Regions from separate parts of the Paraburkholderia sp. RL17-368-BIF-A genome, predicted to be linked through region 2. Evidence: predicted binding sites of a transcription regulator. Region 2 holds the regulator's gene; the other holds the start of a gene.
What was found. Region 2 encodes HrcA, which represses chaperone genes, less so after heat shock. Its sites were predicted from a motif close to TTAGCACTCNNNNNNNNNGAGTGCTAA; they were not measured.
Positions count from the first base shown of each region.

Region 1: a site for HrcA is predicted at 5,231-5,257, ahead of rpoH (RNA polymerase sigma factor RpoH). Genes of this name have one in related genera too.

Region 1 covers NZ_JARESN010000025.1:67,026-74,616, forward strand. Annotated here, with positions in the region: gene ftsY (signal recognition particle-docking protein FtsY) at 92-1,279, shown strand; gene maiA (maleylacetoacetate isomerase) at 1,377-2,021, opposite strand; gene P0D87_RS29240 (fumarylacetoacetate hydrolase family protein) at 2,048-2,746, opposite strand; gene ybiB (DNA-binding protein YbiB) at 2,998-3,969, shown strand; gene P0D87_RS29250 (nuclear transport factor 2 family protein) at 3,972-4,355, opposite strand; gene P0D87_RS29255 (acyloxyacyl hydrolase) at 4,395-4,958, opposite strand; gene rpoH (RNA polymerase sigma factor RpoH) at 5,319-6,254, shown strand; gene nagE (N-acetylglucosamine-specific PTS transporter subunit IIBC) at 6,382-7,591, opposite strand, start outside.
Region 2 covers NZ_JARESN010000005.1:107,094-114,684, reverse strand. Annotated here, with positions in the region: gene grpE (nucleotide exchange factor GrpE) at 1-507, opposite strand, end outside; gene P0D87_RS11000 (hypothetical protein) at 888-1,049, shown strand; gene P0D87_RS10995 (RNA-binding S4 domain-containing protein) at 1,021-1,428, opposite strand; gene hemH (ferrochelatase) at 1,438-2,508, opposite strand; gene hrcA (heat-inducible transcriptional repressor HrcA) at 2,691-3,710, opposite strand; gene P0D87_RS10980 (NAD kinase) at 4,029-4,931, shown strand; gene recN (DNA repair protein RecN) at 5,010-6,680, shown strand; gene glnE (bifunctional [glutamate--ammonia ligase]-adenylyl-L-tyrosine phosphorylase/[glutamate--ammonia-ligase] adenylyltransferase) at 6,751-7,591, opposite strand, start outside.

The sequences.
Region 1 (7,591 bases), on a different contig from region 2:
GCCCTGCATCCCGCATTGCAACGCTGCCTGCCGCTCCCGCCGGCGCTGTGCCGGCTGCGCGCTTCGGCGCGCGCTCTCACCACGCCAGATCATGTTCAGCTTTTTCAAACGATTCAAGGGTTCGAAAGAGTCCGAAAACGCGCCAGACGAGTCGCAAGCCGCGCCTGACGATCTTCTCGACGAGCCGCCTGCGGTAGAAGCACCGGCCGCGCCGCGTGCCAATGCCGATGCCCGTGCCAATGCGCCCGGCAGCATCGCCACACCGCCCGCAGCCGCTGAGCCGCAATTTGCGCCGCAAGCCCAGCCTGAAACCGATATCGAAGAAGCGTCGCTCGAAACGGTAGAGATCGTGCCGCCGCCGGTTCCGGACGAGAGCGCGAAACGCTCATGGCTGACTCGCCTGAAGACCGGCTTGTCGAAAACGAGTTCGAGCATCACCGGCATTTTCGTCGGCGCAAAGATCGACGAAGATCTTTACGAAGAGCTCGAAACCGCGCTGCTGATGTCGGACGCAGGCGTCGACGCCACCGAATTCCTGCTCGAAGCGCTGCGCGAGAAAGTGCGCGCCGAGCGTCTCACGGAGCCGCAGCAGGTCAAGGCCGCCCTGCGCACGCTGCTCGTCGACCTTCTGAAGCCGCTCGAAAAATCGCTGATGCTCGGGCGCGCCAAGCCGCTCGTCATGATGATCGCCGGCGTCAACGGCGCGGGCAAAACGACCAGCATCGGCAAGCTCGCCAAGCATCTGCAGAGCTTCGACCAGTCGGTGCTGCTGGCCGCCGGCGACACGTTCCGCGCGGCCGCGCGCGAGCAGTTGGCCATCTGGGGCCAGCGCAATAACGTGACCGTGGTCGCGCAGGAAAGCGGCGACCCGGCCGCCGTGATTTTCGACGCAGTCGGCGCCGCGCGGGCGCGCAAGATCGACGTGATGATGGCCGACACGGCCGGCCGTCTGCCGACCCAACTGCATCTGATGGAAGAGCTGCGCAAGGTCAAGCGCGTGATTGGCAAGGCGCAGGACGGCGCGCCGCACGAGGTGCTGCTCGTGATCGATGCCAATACCGGGCAGAACGCGCTCGCACAGGTCAAGGCTTTCGACGACGCGCTCGGCCTCACCGGTCTCATCGTCACCAAGCTCGACGGCACGGCGAAGGGCGGCATTCTCGCGGCAATCGCGCGGCAAAGGCCGATTCCGGTTTACTTCATCGGCGTCGGCGAGAAGGTCGAGGATTTGCAGCCCTTCAGCGCCGAGGAGTTTTCGGACGCGTTGCTCGGCGGCTGAACGCCAGCACAGGCAGACGAAGGGAACCGAAGGGAAACGAAGCCAAACGAAAAAGGGCACTCCGCGGAGTGCCCTTTTCGCATTCACCGTAGCAAGCCTATTCAGCGTCCGGCTGCGCGCCCGGCGCCGCACGCGCGAACGCATCGATTTGCATCGCGTGATCGTAGATGCGCTGGATCGTCGGAAATTTCGCCGTATCGACCTTGAAGCGCTGAGCGTTGAAGACCTGCGGAATCAGGCAGGCGTCGGCGAGCGTCGGCACGTCGCCGAAGCAGAGCTTGCCAGTGCGTGCGTCGCTCGCGAGGTGCGTCTCGAGCGCCGCAAAGCCGGCTTCCACCCAATGCCGATACCACGCGTCTTTGGCATCGTCGTCGACACAAAGCGTGTGTTTCAGATACCTGAGCACCCGCAGATTGTTCAGCGGATGAATTTCGCACGCCACCTGCAACGCCACCGAACGCACATACGCGCGATCGAGCGGCGCCTTGGGCAGAAGCGGCGGCTCCGGATGCGTTTCCTCCAGATACTCGATGATCGCGAGCGACTGCGGCATGACCTCGTGGCCGTCCACCAGAGTCGGCACGATGCCGTCGGCGTTCAGCTTGCGGTACTCGGGCTTCAACTGCTCGCCGCCGTCCCGCACCAGATGCACGGGCGCATACTCGTACGGCAGGTTCTTCACGTTGAGCGCGATGCGCACGCGATACGACGCCGAACTGCGGAAATAGCTGTAGAGCTTCATGTTGTTGTCTCCTCCCCATCCCCGCGTCAAACGACGCGCACGCTCAACTCGCCGAGCCGGTCCACGCCGCCTTTCATCAGATCGCCCGGCACGACCGCGCCGACACCTTCCGGCGTGCCCGTGAAGATGAGATCGCCGGGTTGCAGCTCGAAAAGCGTCGACAGATAAGCGATAGTTTCGCCCACCGACCAGATGAGCTGCGACACGTCAGAACGCTGCTTGTCCTCACCGTTGACGGACAACCAGATCGCGCCTTCTCCGACGTGGCCGACCGTCGAAACCGGATGGATCGGCCCAAGCGGCGCCGAGTGATCGAAGCCCTTTGCGGTGTCCCACGGACGCCCGAGCTTCTTCGCCTCGGCCTGCAGATCGCGGCGCGTCATATCGAGGCCGAGCGCGTAGCCGTAGACGTGATCCAGCGCGCGGTCGGCCGGAATGTCCTTGCCGCCTTTGCCGATCGCCGCGACCAGTTCCATTTCGAAGTGCACGTTTTTCGACTGCGACGGATATGGGAATTCGCCCGTCTCGCCCGGCGGCACATACAGAACGGCATCCGCGGGCTTGGCGAAGAAAAACGGCGGTTCGCGATCCGGATCGTGTCCCATCTCACGGGCATGCGCCTCGTAATTGCGGCCGACGCAGTAAATGCGACGCACAGGGAACTGCTCGCTAGACCCGACAACCGGCACTGCAACTACCGGTGCCGGTGCAAATACGTAACTCATCCGGTTCTCCGTTGTTTGATAGACACGAGCCGCGGCGCGGCGATAGACAGACAAACAGACAGCCAGTTTAACGCGCGGCAACAGGAGGCGCGCGTCAGTCCGGCAGCCGTTCGCGACAGCGCCGCGCCATTGCCACGCCGTTGCCAGGATCTCGCCGCAGCGCCATAGATGCGATACTCACACCAGACAACGTCCCTTGAATACCGTGGCGGCCGGCTCAAAATCGGCGCGCCAGCAAGTCCATTGCCCTCATGACAGACTCCGCCGACACCGCCAACCCGTTCCCGTGCGCCCGCTTCATCAAGGAGATCGGCCGCGGGCCGAACGGCGCCCGCGCGCTCACCGCCGACGACACCCGCGCGCTCTACACCGCCCTGCTCGACGGCCGCGTCGGCGAACTCGAGCTCGGCGCGATCCTGCTCGCCTACCGCGTGAAAGGCGAAACCGCCGACGAACTCGCCGCGATGCTCGCCGGCGCTCATGCGTCGTTCGAGCCGGTTCATCTGCCGCCGGGCGAGTTCAGCCCGGTGTCGATCCCGAGCTACAACGGCGCGCGCAAGCAGCCGAATCTCGTGCCGCTCCTCGCACTGCTGCTCGCGCGCGAGGGCGTGCCGGTTCTCGTGCACGGCGTCACCGACGATCCCGGCCGCGTGACGAGCGCCGAAATTTTCACGCATCTGCGGATTCCGCACGCAAGCTCGCACGACGATATCGAAGACGGCCTCGCCGAGCGGCGCGTGGCCTTTGCGTCCATCGATGTTCTCGCGCCGAAGCTCGCGCATCTGCTCGCGCTGCGTCGGCGCATGGGCGTGCGCAACTCGACGCACACGCTGGTGAAAATTCTCCAGCCGTTCGCGCCCGCCGGTTTGCGGCTCGTGAACTACACGCATCCGCCGTATCGGGACAGCCTGACGGAACTCTTCAGCGCGCATCCCGAGGCGGCGCAGGGCGGCGCGCTGCTCGCGCGCGGCACCGAAGGTGAAGCGGTGGCCGACACGCGGCGTCAGGTGCAGATCGACTGGCTGCACGACGGCATGTGCGAGACGCGCGTGCCGCATGAGCGCTCGTCGCGCGACGCGCCGGAGGTCGAATTACCCGAAGCGCGCGACGCCGCGACGACCGCCGCGTGGATCAGCGCCGTGCTGCGCGGCGAGGCGCCGGTGCCCGGCGCGATCGAGCGGCAAGTCGAACTGATCGTGGATGTCGCCAGAACGCCGGCATAAGCTCACTCGATTGCGCAGCGCGTTGCCTGCCACGCAATGAGGCGCCACTGGCCCTCTTCCTGCGTGTGGATCGCCGTGTAGGCAATGGGGAAAAGCAGCGCGCCGTTATTCGCTTCCATCTCGATCAGCGCGCGGCCCGTCACGACGCAGGTTTCCCGCCCGACCGGCAGCACGTCCTGCGTCTGCACTTCGATCTGCCGGTAGCGGCGGCGCCCGCCCGTAATGCCGTCGATGAACTGCTGCTTCGTTTCGCGCTTGCCGTTCGTGTGGACGTAGCTCAGGTTGTCGGCGAGCAGCGCGTCGAGCGACTGCCCGTCGCCGTCGACCATTGCGCGAAAGCGTTCCCGCTCCAGCCCGCGAATCGCCTCGATTGTCTTTGCCGCCATTGCTCAGCCCCTTGTACCGGTGAGCCGTAGCGGCCACGGTCAGAAGTTATATTGCAGATATAGCTGGTGGAAATTTATACCAGGATTCGGCTCTTTGATACCGCCGTTCGACACATGCTGGAAGCGGTAGCCGGCCTGGTACTGCTGACGGCCGCCGAATTGCACGCCGACGCCGGCCATATCGGCGAACTGGAACGCCGTGGAAAGCGTGAAGGTCGAAGAGATTCTCGGGCTCGTGAGGAGCCGCACGCCCGCGCCGGCCTCGACGAAAGGCCGGATCGTTCCCGATCCTTTGATGAAGCGAATGATAGGCGTCACACCGATTTCGCCGATGTTCTCGTGCACATTGCCTTCGTTCGTATGCCACCAGGCCACGTGCGCCTCGCCGATCAGCGCGAAATGCCAGTCGCCGATCTGCCACCACGTGAGATTCGGGTCCCACACAAAGCCGAGATCCAGCTTCTTGACATGGTGATCGCCGAGGCCGCCGGCGACCTGGATTCCGAACTGATCCGCCGCGGCGACGCCTGAAAGGCCAAACAGCAGGGCCGCGCAGACGCTTTTTAGAGCCAGTCCACGCACGACATTCTTTTTGTTGTTCATCTGACACCCGAGCTCAACAGGTTGAACGATCTGTAACAGTCTTGCTTATTCTAAAGAGAATCCGAAGTCGGCGGATCATCTTAAGAAACTTAAATTTTCGCAATTACTGACGTTAAAAAGTGAAAAAATCGGTCGAAAGTGATAAATGAAGGCGCTTTGTCAGGTAATTAATACGTCTCTGCATTGCGCTTTGAAGGGGCGTATCATGGCTATTGAAGCTTTGATGTCGATAGGAATTTACGGAACTTGGAAGCCCCTACGGCCTCTAAGTATTAGCACTCGGAAAACGAGAGTGCTAACATCCAACGCTGGAGTCGTTACCTGAACAAGCTTTTGCCTGATTCCAAAGGAGTTTTCCACGTGAGCCATGCATTGACCCTTCCGAGTACTCTGAGCCCGTCGTCGGCTAAGGCCGCTCCGGCAGGTGCGCTGGCGCTCTCGCATTCCTCCCTGCTGCCCGGTCAACTGGGCAACATCGACGCCTACATCCAGGCCGTAAATCGGATTCCGATGCTGACGCCGGCAGAAGAACGCCAGTTCGCCACAGAATTCCGCGAGCACGACAACCTCGAGGCCGCGCGCCGGCTCGTGCTGTCGCACCTGCGGCTGGTCGTTTCGATCGCGCGCAACTATCTCGGCTACGGGCTGCCGCACGCCGACCTGATCCAGGAAGGCAACATCGGCCTGATGAAGGCCGTGAAGCGCTTCGATCCCGAGCAGAACGTGCGTCTGGTGTCGTACGCGATGCACTGGATCAAGGCCGAGATCCACGAATACATTCTGCGCAACTGGCGCATGGTGAAGGTCGCCACGACCAAGGCGCAGCGCAAGCTGTTCTTCAATCTGCGCAGCCACAAGCAGGGCCTGGGCTCGTTCACGCCGGACGAGATCGAAGGTCTCGCCAAGGAGCTGAACGTCAAGCGCGAAGAAGTAGCCGAAATGGAAACGCGCCTGTCGGGCGGCGACATCGCGCTGGAAGGCCAGGTTGAAGACGGCGAAGAGTCGTACGCGCCCATCGCGTATCTCGCCGACTCGCACAGCGAGCCGACCGCCGTGCTGGCCTCGCGTCAGCGCGACAAGCTGCAGAGCGACGGTATCGCGACGGCACTGGAGGCACTCGATGCCCGCAGCCGCCGCATCATCGAAGCCCGCTGGCTGAAGGTGCAGGACGATGGTTCGGGCGGCTCGACGCTGCACGAACTGGCGGACGAGTTCGGCGTGTCGGCGGAACGTATTCGCCAGATCGAAGCCAGCGCGATGAAGAAGATGCGCGGCGCGCTGACCGAGTACGCGTAACGTTCGTTTCGAATAAACGCTGTAAGTGAAAAACCCTGCCGTCTCACGACGGCAGGGTTTTTTTATACGCGCTGTGATCTCTCAGCGCGAAGAGAGCGGCGGCAGCCTGGCTGCCGCCTTCATCCAATCACGCAGGCAGAGGCGCCGCGCCGCCGCTCGCCGGCATGCGGGTTGCCAGCGTTTCGGCGTAACGCCGCGCAGCATCGCCGACGACGATATGGAACGTGTCCGCCGACACCCACGCGGTATCGAGCGTGGCGAGACGCTGACGATCCACCGCCGACGGATCGCGCACGACGATACGCAGACGCGTCGCCGCGACGGCATCGAGCGACACCACATTGCCCGCGCCGCCAAACACCGCAAGCCAGCGCAACGGATCGGGATCGAGCGGACCGTTCGCCGCGCCACTTGCAACGGCCGCGGGAGCCGAAGCAGCAGGAGCCACCACAGCAGCCGGCTTTGCCGCAACCGCGTCACCGCCGCCCTGCCCGATCACCGTACGAATTTCATCGGCGATGATGTCCGCTTCCGGTCCGATGATTACCTGCACGTTCGTCGCGCCGCGCTTGAGCACGCCGCGCGCGCCGATCGTCTTCAGTTCGCTCTCGGAGACCTTGTTCGAATCGGCGACGGACAGACGCAGACGCGTCGTGCACGCATCCACCACCGACAGATTCGCCGCACCGCCCAACGCCGCGATATAGCGCTGCGCACGCGGCACGGCCGCGCCGGCAGCCGGCGAAACGAAGCCGCCAGCCGTGAACGATTCGACCTGCTCGTCGGCCGCGGCCGGTTCGCGGCCCGGCGTCGCCATGTTGAACTTGCGGATGAAGAAGCGGAACAGCCCGTAGTACACCACCGAATACGCGATACCGACCGGAATCGCCAGCCAGCCCTTGGTGGACAGGCCGTAGTTCAGCACGTAGTCGATGGCGCCCGCGGAGAACGTGAAGCCGAGGTGAATGCCGAGCGCCGAGCAGATCGCGAGCGCGAGACCCGTCAGCAACGCGTGGATCACGTACAGCACCGGCGCGAGGAACATGAAGCTGAATTCGATCGGCTCGGTCACGCCCGTGAGGAACGACGTCAGCGCCATCGAGAACAGCAAGCCGCCCACGACTGCGCGGCGTTCCTTCGGTGCTTCATGGAACATCGCGAGACACGCGGCCGGCAGGCCGAACATCATCACCGGGAAGAAGCCCGTCATGAACGTTCCGGCAGTCGGGTCGCCCGCGAAGAAGCGATGCAGGTCGCCCGTCACCGCCGCGCCGCCCGGCGGCGTGAAGCTGCCGAACACGAACCACGTCAGCGAATTCAGAATATGATGCAAACCC
Region 2 (7,591 bases):
CACCGTGTTCGGCTCCTGATCCGCCGGCACCATCGAAATGGCCTGATGGCGATGCGGGTCGAACTTCTCGCCGACCGGATTCAGCGCGACGACGCGGCCCTTCTCCAGCGCGCCCGTGAGCTGGCGCAGCGTGAGTTCGACGCCTTCGCGCACTTTCGCGAGGTCGTCGGAAGAATGGGCGACGGCAGCTTCCAGGCTGTCGATCACCGGCAGCAGATGCTCGGCGAAGCTCTCGATGGCAAATTTATGCGCCTTCGCGACGTCTTCCTGCGCGCGGCGACGCACGTTCTCGGTCTCGGCCTTGGCCCGCAGGAAGCTCTCCTGCAACTCGGCGATCTTGGCCTGCGCTTCAGCCAACGCAGCTTCGGCACCCGTGGCTGCCGGCGTGTCCGTGGCGACGCTCGCCGCGGCTTCCTGCTCGGGAGTGGCCGCCTCGGCGGCCGGGCGCTCGGTTTCGTCCGCGGGCGTGGGATTCTGGCTCGTCGGGTTCTCTTGCGTGTTTTCCATGTCGCTGAAAGTCGTTAAAGATTTAAAAGCCAACGGCGGCGGCAACGCATGAATGCGCCGCGACTTTTGTGCGTTGCAAAATCGCGACAAACATTCGAACGCGCCACCGCGTATCGGAACGGCAGGTGGGGCCGCAAGCGCCCATTTCAAGCGCCTCGGCCGAAATTTTCAGAGCGGGCGCCGCTGGCGGAAACGCGCGGTTACAACCATTAGCGCGGCGCAATCAGATTCAGATTGAGCGCGAACAGCAAGTGACCTATGCTCCAGTAACGCAGCGGAAAAACCTCGTTAACCCTAATCTGACGTAATCCTTTCCGCCCTCTTGCAATTTCCACCCGGCTAGCTCGTTTCTTTGCTGCAACATCCCATAAGGGGGTACCGTGAAACTGACCTTTGCAATCTCGGTGGTCGCACTGGTACTCGTTGCGGGCACCACGACCATCTGTATGTCCGGGGCGGTCAACGACCACACCACCGAATACGGCGGCGTGAACGCGACCATGGAACAGCTGTTCAATCCCCACCTGAAAATCTGTCGATAGTGCGGCGGTCGCGCTTGGTCGGGCGGCCATGCAATGCCTCGGCCGGCTCGCGATAGGTCTTGCGGCGCTCCTGCTCGGCCTTGCGTTTTTCGCGGCTTTCGTCGGTCTCGGCGTAGAGCGTCTGCGCGACGGTCGCCGGACCGCGCACCTCGCACACGCCCAGCACCTGCACCTGCCACACGAAGCGCTCGATCTCGATCTCGACCAGGTCGCCGACCCGCACGTCCTTGGCCGGCTTCACATTGGCCCCGCCGATGCGCACGCGCCCTTTCTCGACAGCATCCGCCGCGAGCGAACGCGTCTTGAAGAAGCGCGCCGCCCAAAGCCATTTGTCGATGCGCAGTTTCGCGCCCGGTTCGGTTGAAATCCTGTAGTTCATGAAGTCTCGTCAAGCCGCTGTGTTATGCGGCACGGGTACTGCCTGCACCGGCCAGCCTTGCAGATTCTGCGCGACGATTTCGCCGAGCGCGGCGATCCACGCCTGCGACGCGTTCACACACGGAATGCGGTGAAATTCCTTGCCGCCCGCATGCAGGAATTCGTCGCGCACTTCCATGCCGATTTCTTCGATCGTCTCCAGGCAGTCGGCCGTGAAGCCCGGACAAAATACATCAGCACGCCGCACGCCTGCCGCGCCGAGTTCCTTCAACGTGGGCGCCGTGTAGGGCTGCAGCCACTCGGCCTTGCCGAAGCGCGACTGGAAGGTGATGCGGCATTCCACCGACGTGAGACCAAGCGCCTGCATCAGCAGCGCGCCGGTTGTCTGACACTGCTCGTGATACGGATCGCCGAGATCCAGCGTGCGTTTGGGCACGCCATGAAAGCTCAACACGAGTTTGTCGCCCGCCGCGAAATCCGGCTGGCCATGAAGATGCCAGTAGTGACGCACCTGCGCCGCGAGCGCCGCGATATATGCCGGATGATCGGCGTATTGACGCACCGTGCGGATCTCCGGCTGATTGCGCATGCGCTTCATCGCGGAGAAGGCGTCGTCGAAAGCGGTCGCCGTGGTCGACGACGAATACTGCGGATACATCGGCACGAGCAGCACCCGCTCGGCGCCCGCGAGCTTGAGCTGATTCAGCATCGCGGGAATGCCCGGCGTGCCGTAACGCATCGCGTATTCGACGAGCACCGTGTAGTCGTTCAACTGCAGCAGATGGCGCAACGCTTCCACCTGCTTTTCCGTATAGACGCGCAGCGGCGAGCCTTCGGGCATCCAGACGGCCGCATATTTCTTCGCGGACGCGCGGCCTCTGAACGGCAGGATCAGCAACCGCAGAATGATCTGCCACAGCAGCGCCGGAATCTCGACCACCCGAGGGTCGGACAGGAACTGCGCGAGATAGCGGCGAACCGCCCGCGGAGTTGGCGCGTCGGGCGTGCCGAGGTTGATCAGCAGCACGGCAACACGGTGCGACGTGGCGTTCTGCGAAGGCCGCTCGAGGTCGAAGCGCATAGGCTATAGCCGGGTAACCGCAGTGAGCGGAGGGTTGAACAGGTGAGATTCATTATAGCGGTGCGCCCTATGGCGGCGGCCTTCGTGGCCGCGCGCCCCAGGCGCCCCTGGCCGTTCGGCTAATTGGCAAGCGGCGCGCGCTCGCGCATGATGTGCCGCATCGACCGCCGCGGCGTTGACCGCTACTGCTGACTTAGCGTGAGCGAAAGCAGTCTTGCGGTGATGTCCACGATCGGGATGACGCGGTTGTACGCCATCCGCGTCGGGCCGATCACCCCGAGCGTGCCGACGATCTTGCCGTTCACCTCATAGGGCGCGGTGACGACGCTCATTTCCTCGATAGGCACGAGGTTGGACTCGCCGCCTATGAAGATCTGCACGCCGGCCGCATGACTCGACACATCCAGCAACTGAAGGAGACTGGTCTTTTGGTCGAACACATCGAACAGCTTGCGCAGGCGCGCCATGTCCGAGGAAAGATCGGCGACTTCGAGCAGATTGCGCTCGCCCGAAATCAGCACGGTCTCGCCGGTGTCGGATTCGTCCGTGCTCGCCGTGACGGCCGCGTGCATGAGCGTGGTCATGTCGCCGCGCAACTGGTCGATTTCTTCGCGCAGGCGGCGGCGCACTTCGTCGAAAGACAGGCCGGCGAAGTGCGCGTTGATGTAGTTCGAAGCCTCCACGAGCTCGGACGGCGAAAAGTCGCGCTGGGTCGCCATCATGCGGTTCTGCACGTCGCCTTCCGGCGTCACGATGATGAGCAGAATGCGCTTGTCCGACAGCCGCATGAACTCGATCTGCTTGAACACGTGACTGCGCCGCGGCGTCAGCACGACACCGGCGAACTGCGACAGATTCGAGAGCACGCTCGCCGCGGCCGCGACGATTTTCTGCGGCTCGCCTGCCTGCAGCGTAGTCTTGACCGTGCGGGTGACCGCCTCTTCGTCCGCGGCGGATTCGACCGTGAGCATGGTGTCGACGAACAGCCGGTAGCCGCGCGGCGTGGGAATGCGTCCCGCCGAAGTATGCGGACTGATGACGAGCCCGAGATCCTCGAGATCCGACATGACGTTGCGGATGGTTGCCGGGCTCAACTCCAGGCCCGAATAGCGCGACAACGTGCGCGAGCCGACCGGCTGACCTTCGGCAATGTAGCGCTCGATCAGCGTTTTCAGGAGGGTTTGTGCGCGAGGATCTAGCATGACGAAAAATTTTAGCTCAATGAGGCGACTACCGCGAGCGCCGACGGCGCCCATCACCGGCGAATTTCCCGCCGCCCGCCGGGACCGCGCCTTGCGCTCGTTCCAGCACAACGTGCCGCATTGTGTCGGGCGTGCCGCCGGCCCCGTTGCCGACGGTCCGGCCAGCCGCGCGCCGGTGCGGTTTGCGCGGCGCGCATGTCATCAAGGCTTCACCATTCTAACGATAATCCCGCACTGCGCTCACGGCCCGCTGCGAACGGCCGGCCGCGGCGTCCCGGCCCCGTTCTTTTCAGGCCCTACCTATGGTGTAATGCCGGCATGCAAGTAACCAGCCAGTTCAAGACTGTCGCGCTCGTCGGGCGCAACAATACGCCGGGCATCCGCGACCCGCTGACCGCGCTCGCCACGTGCATCGCGAAGCGCGGCTTCGAAGTCGTTTTCGAAGCCGACACCGCGGCCGAAATCGGCGTAACCGACTATCCGGCGCTGCGCCCCGCCGAAATCGGCGCGCGCGCCGACGTGGCTGTCGTGCTCGGCGGCGACGGCACGATGCTCGGCATCGGCCGGCAACTGGCGCCGTACCGCACGCCGCTCATCGGCATCAATCACGGACGGCTGGGCTTCATTACCGACATCCCGATCTCCGACATGAGCGTGACCGTGCCGCAAATGCTGGCGGGCAACTTCGAGCGCGAGGAACGCGTGCTGCTCGAAGCGCGCATCATGCGCCAGGGCAATCCGATCTATCACGCGCTCGCGTTCAATGACGTCGTGGTGAATCGCAGCGGCTTTTCGGGCATGGCGGAGCTGCATGTGTCGGTGGATGGGCGCTTCATGTACAACCAGCGTTCGGACGGACTGATCGTCGCCACGCCGACCGGCTCGACGGCGTACGCGCTGTCGTCGCAAGGGCCGATTCTGCATCCGCAACTGCAGGGCATCGTGCTCGTGCCGATCGCGCCGCATGCGCTGTCGAACCGGCCCATCGTGCTGCCGGACGATTCGAAGGTCAGCATCCAGATCGTTTCGGGGCGCGAGGTGAACGTCAATTTCGACATGCAGTCGTTCACGTCGCTGGAACTCGGCGACTCAATCGAAGTGCGCCGCTCGCGTCATACGGTGCCGATGCTGCATCCGGTCGGCTACAGCTATTTCGCGACGCTGCGCAAGAAGCTGCACTGGAACGAATACCCGTCGCACGAGGAAGATCCCAAGCCGTGACCGGCGCGGACGCCGGACCGCAAGCGCGCAGTTCGTAAAACCCGATACCAAGCTCACCGACAAGCACAAACGACTTCCATGCTTCGCCACCTCTCGATACGCGACTTCGTCATCGTCGCCGCGCTCGACCTCGAATTCGACAGCGGCTTTACCGTTTTCTCCGGCGAAACCGGCGCCGGCAAGTCGATCCTGATCGACGCGCTGGCGCTCGCGCTGGGTGCGCGCGCCGACGCGAACGTCGTGCGGACCGGCGAGACCCGCGCCGACATCACCGCCGAATTCGACACGCACGCGCAAGTGGACCAGTGGCTCGACGAGCAGGCGTTGAGCACGGCCGCGGCGGACGGCCAGCACGGCGGCACTGTGATGCTGCGCCGCGTGGTGGATGCGAACGGCCGCTCGCGCGCGTTCATCAACGGCACCGCGGCGACGCTCGCGCAACTGCGCGAAGTCGGCGAAATGCTGGTGGATATTCACGGCCAGCACGCGCACCAGTTGCTGATGCGGCCCGACGCGCAGCGCGAGCTGTTCGACACGCATGCAGGGCTGACCGAGCTGTCCGCGAGCGTCACGCGCGCGTGGCGCGCCTGGCGCGAGAAGGTGCAGGCGGTCGAGCACGCGCAAACCCGCGACCGCGAATTGCAGCTGGAACGCGAGCGTCTGGCATGGCAGCTTGCCGAGCTGGACAAGCTCGCGCCGCAGCCGGGCGAATGGGAAGAAGTCAACGCGGAGCATCGGCGGCTGTCGCATTCGGCGAATCTGATCGACGGTGTGCAAGGCGCGCTGAATGCGCTCTCCGAATCGGACGAGGCAATGATCACGCACCTGGCGTCGATCGTCTCGAAGGTGCGCGACCTTGCCGATATCGACCCGGCCCTGAACGACGTGCTGGCCGCGCTCGAACCCGCCGAGATCCAGCTTCAGGAAGCCGCGTATTCATTGAGCCATTACGCGCAGAAGCTGGAACTCGACCCGGACCGGCTCGCACAAGTCGAAAAGCGCCTCGACGCATTGCATTCGGCGGCGCGCAAATTCCGTTTGCAGCCCGAAACGCTGCCCGAGGAACACGAGACGCGCCGCGCGCAGCTTGCCGCGCTCGACGCCGCCGCGGACCTCGACAGCCTGCACGCAGCCGAAGCCAAAGCGCGCGAGGACTTCCTCGCCGAAGCAAAGAAGCTCTCGAAGGCGCGCGCCAAGGCCGGCAAAGCGCTCGGCGCCGCGGTCACCACAGGCATGCAGGAACTGTCGATGAAAGGCGGCAGCTTCGAGGTCGCGCTCGTGCCGTTACCCGAAGGCGGCGCGCATGGCCTGGAGCAGGTCGAGTTCCGCGTCGCAGGTCATGCGGGCGTGCCGCTGCGGCCGCTCGCGAAGGTCGCGTCGGGCGGCGAACTCGCGCGTATCAGCCTTGCGCTCGCCGTGATCGCGAGTGCCGCGAGCCCGACGCCCACACTGATCTTCGACGAAGTGGATACGGGAATCGGCGGCGGCGTCGCCGAAGTGGTCGGACGGCTGTTGCATCAACTCGGCGAAGCGCGCCAGGTGCTTTGCGTGACGCACTTGCCGCAGGTCGCCGCGCGTGGCGATCATCATTTCCAGGTGGCGAAGGCCGGCAACGGCAAGGGCGGCACGGTGAGCAGCGTCGTTTCGCTCGACAAGACGAGCCGCGTCGAAGAAGTCGCGCGCATGCTCGGCGGCCTGGAGATCACGCCGACCACGCGCAAGCACGCGAAGGAAATGCTGGCGGCGTAGGTGGTGAGTTGCGGGCGGCGGTCGGGCTGCTAGTCGCCCGCTACCCGCCCCCATCCTCAAAAACCCCACCTCACCCTCGCCCAAACACCCGCTCCCAAAGCCCAAGCACCGCATCTCTCTCGGCCGCGACCAACCCCGGCTCGACTCGCGCCTTCTCCATCCCATCGAGCCGCAGCTTGTGCTGCAGCTTGCGGTACGTGCGATAAGCGGCGCCGACCGTCTCCGCTTCCGCCTCGCTCATCAGCCCAAGACGCGACACCTCGCGCAACAGCGCAATGTTGCCCGTATTGCGGATCAGCTCGGGATCGCGCGCCGCATGCAACAGCACCCAATACTGCACGGTGAACTCGATGTCGACCATCCCGCCGCGATCGTGCTTGAGATCGAACAGCGTCGTGTGGTTCGGATGCCCGGCGGCGACGCGCTCGCGCATCTCCACGATTTCGCCCGCAAGCTGCGCGGCGTCGCGCGGCGTCGTCAGCACCTGTTCGCGGATCGCCTCGAACTGCGCGCCGATCTGCGCGTCGCCGGCGCAGTAGCGCGCGCGAGTCAGCGCCTGGTGCTCCCACACCCACGCGGTGTTGGCCGCGTCGCCCTCGCGCAACTGATAACGGCGGAACGCGTCGAGATCGGTAACGAGCAGGCCCGACTCGCCGTTCGGCCGCAAGCGCAGATCGACGTCGAACAGCGTGCCCGCGCCGGTCGCGGTCGTCAGCCATGTAATCAGGCGGCGGGTGTAGGTCGAATAGATGTCGGAAGCGGCATCGTCGGGATCGTCGTAGAGAAAGATCACGTCGAGGTCCGATGCATAACCCAACTCCTTGCCGCCCAGCTTGCCGTAAGCGATCACCGCGAATCGCGGCGCGTCGCGGTGGCGCTTCGGCAACTGCTTCCAGACGGCTTCGAGCGTG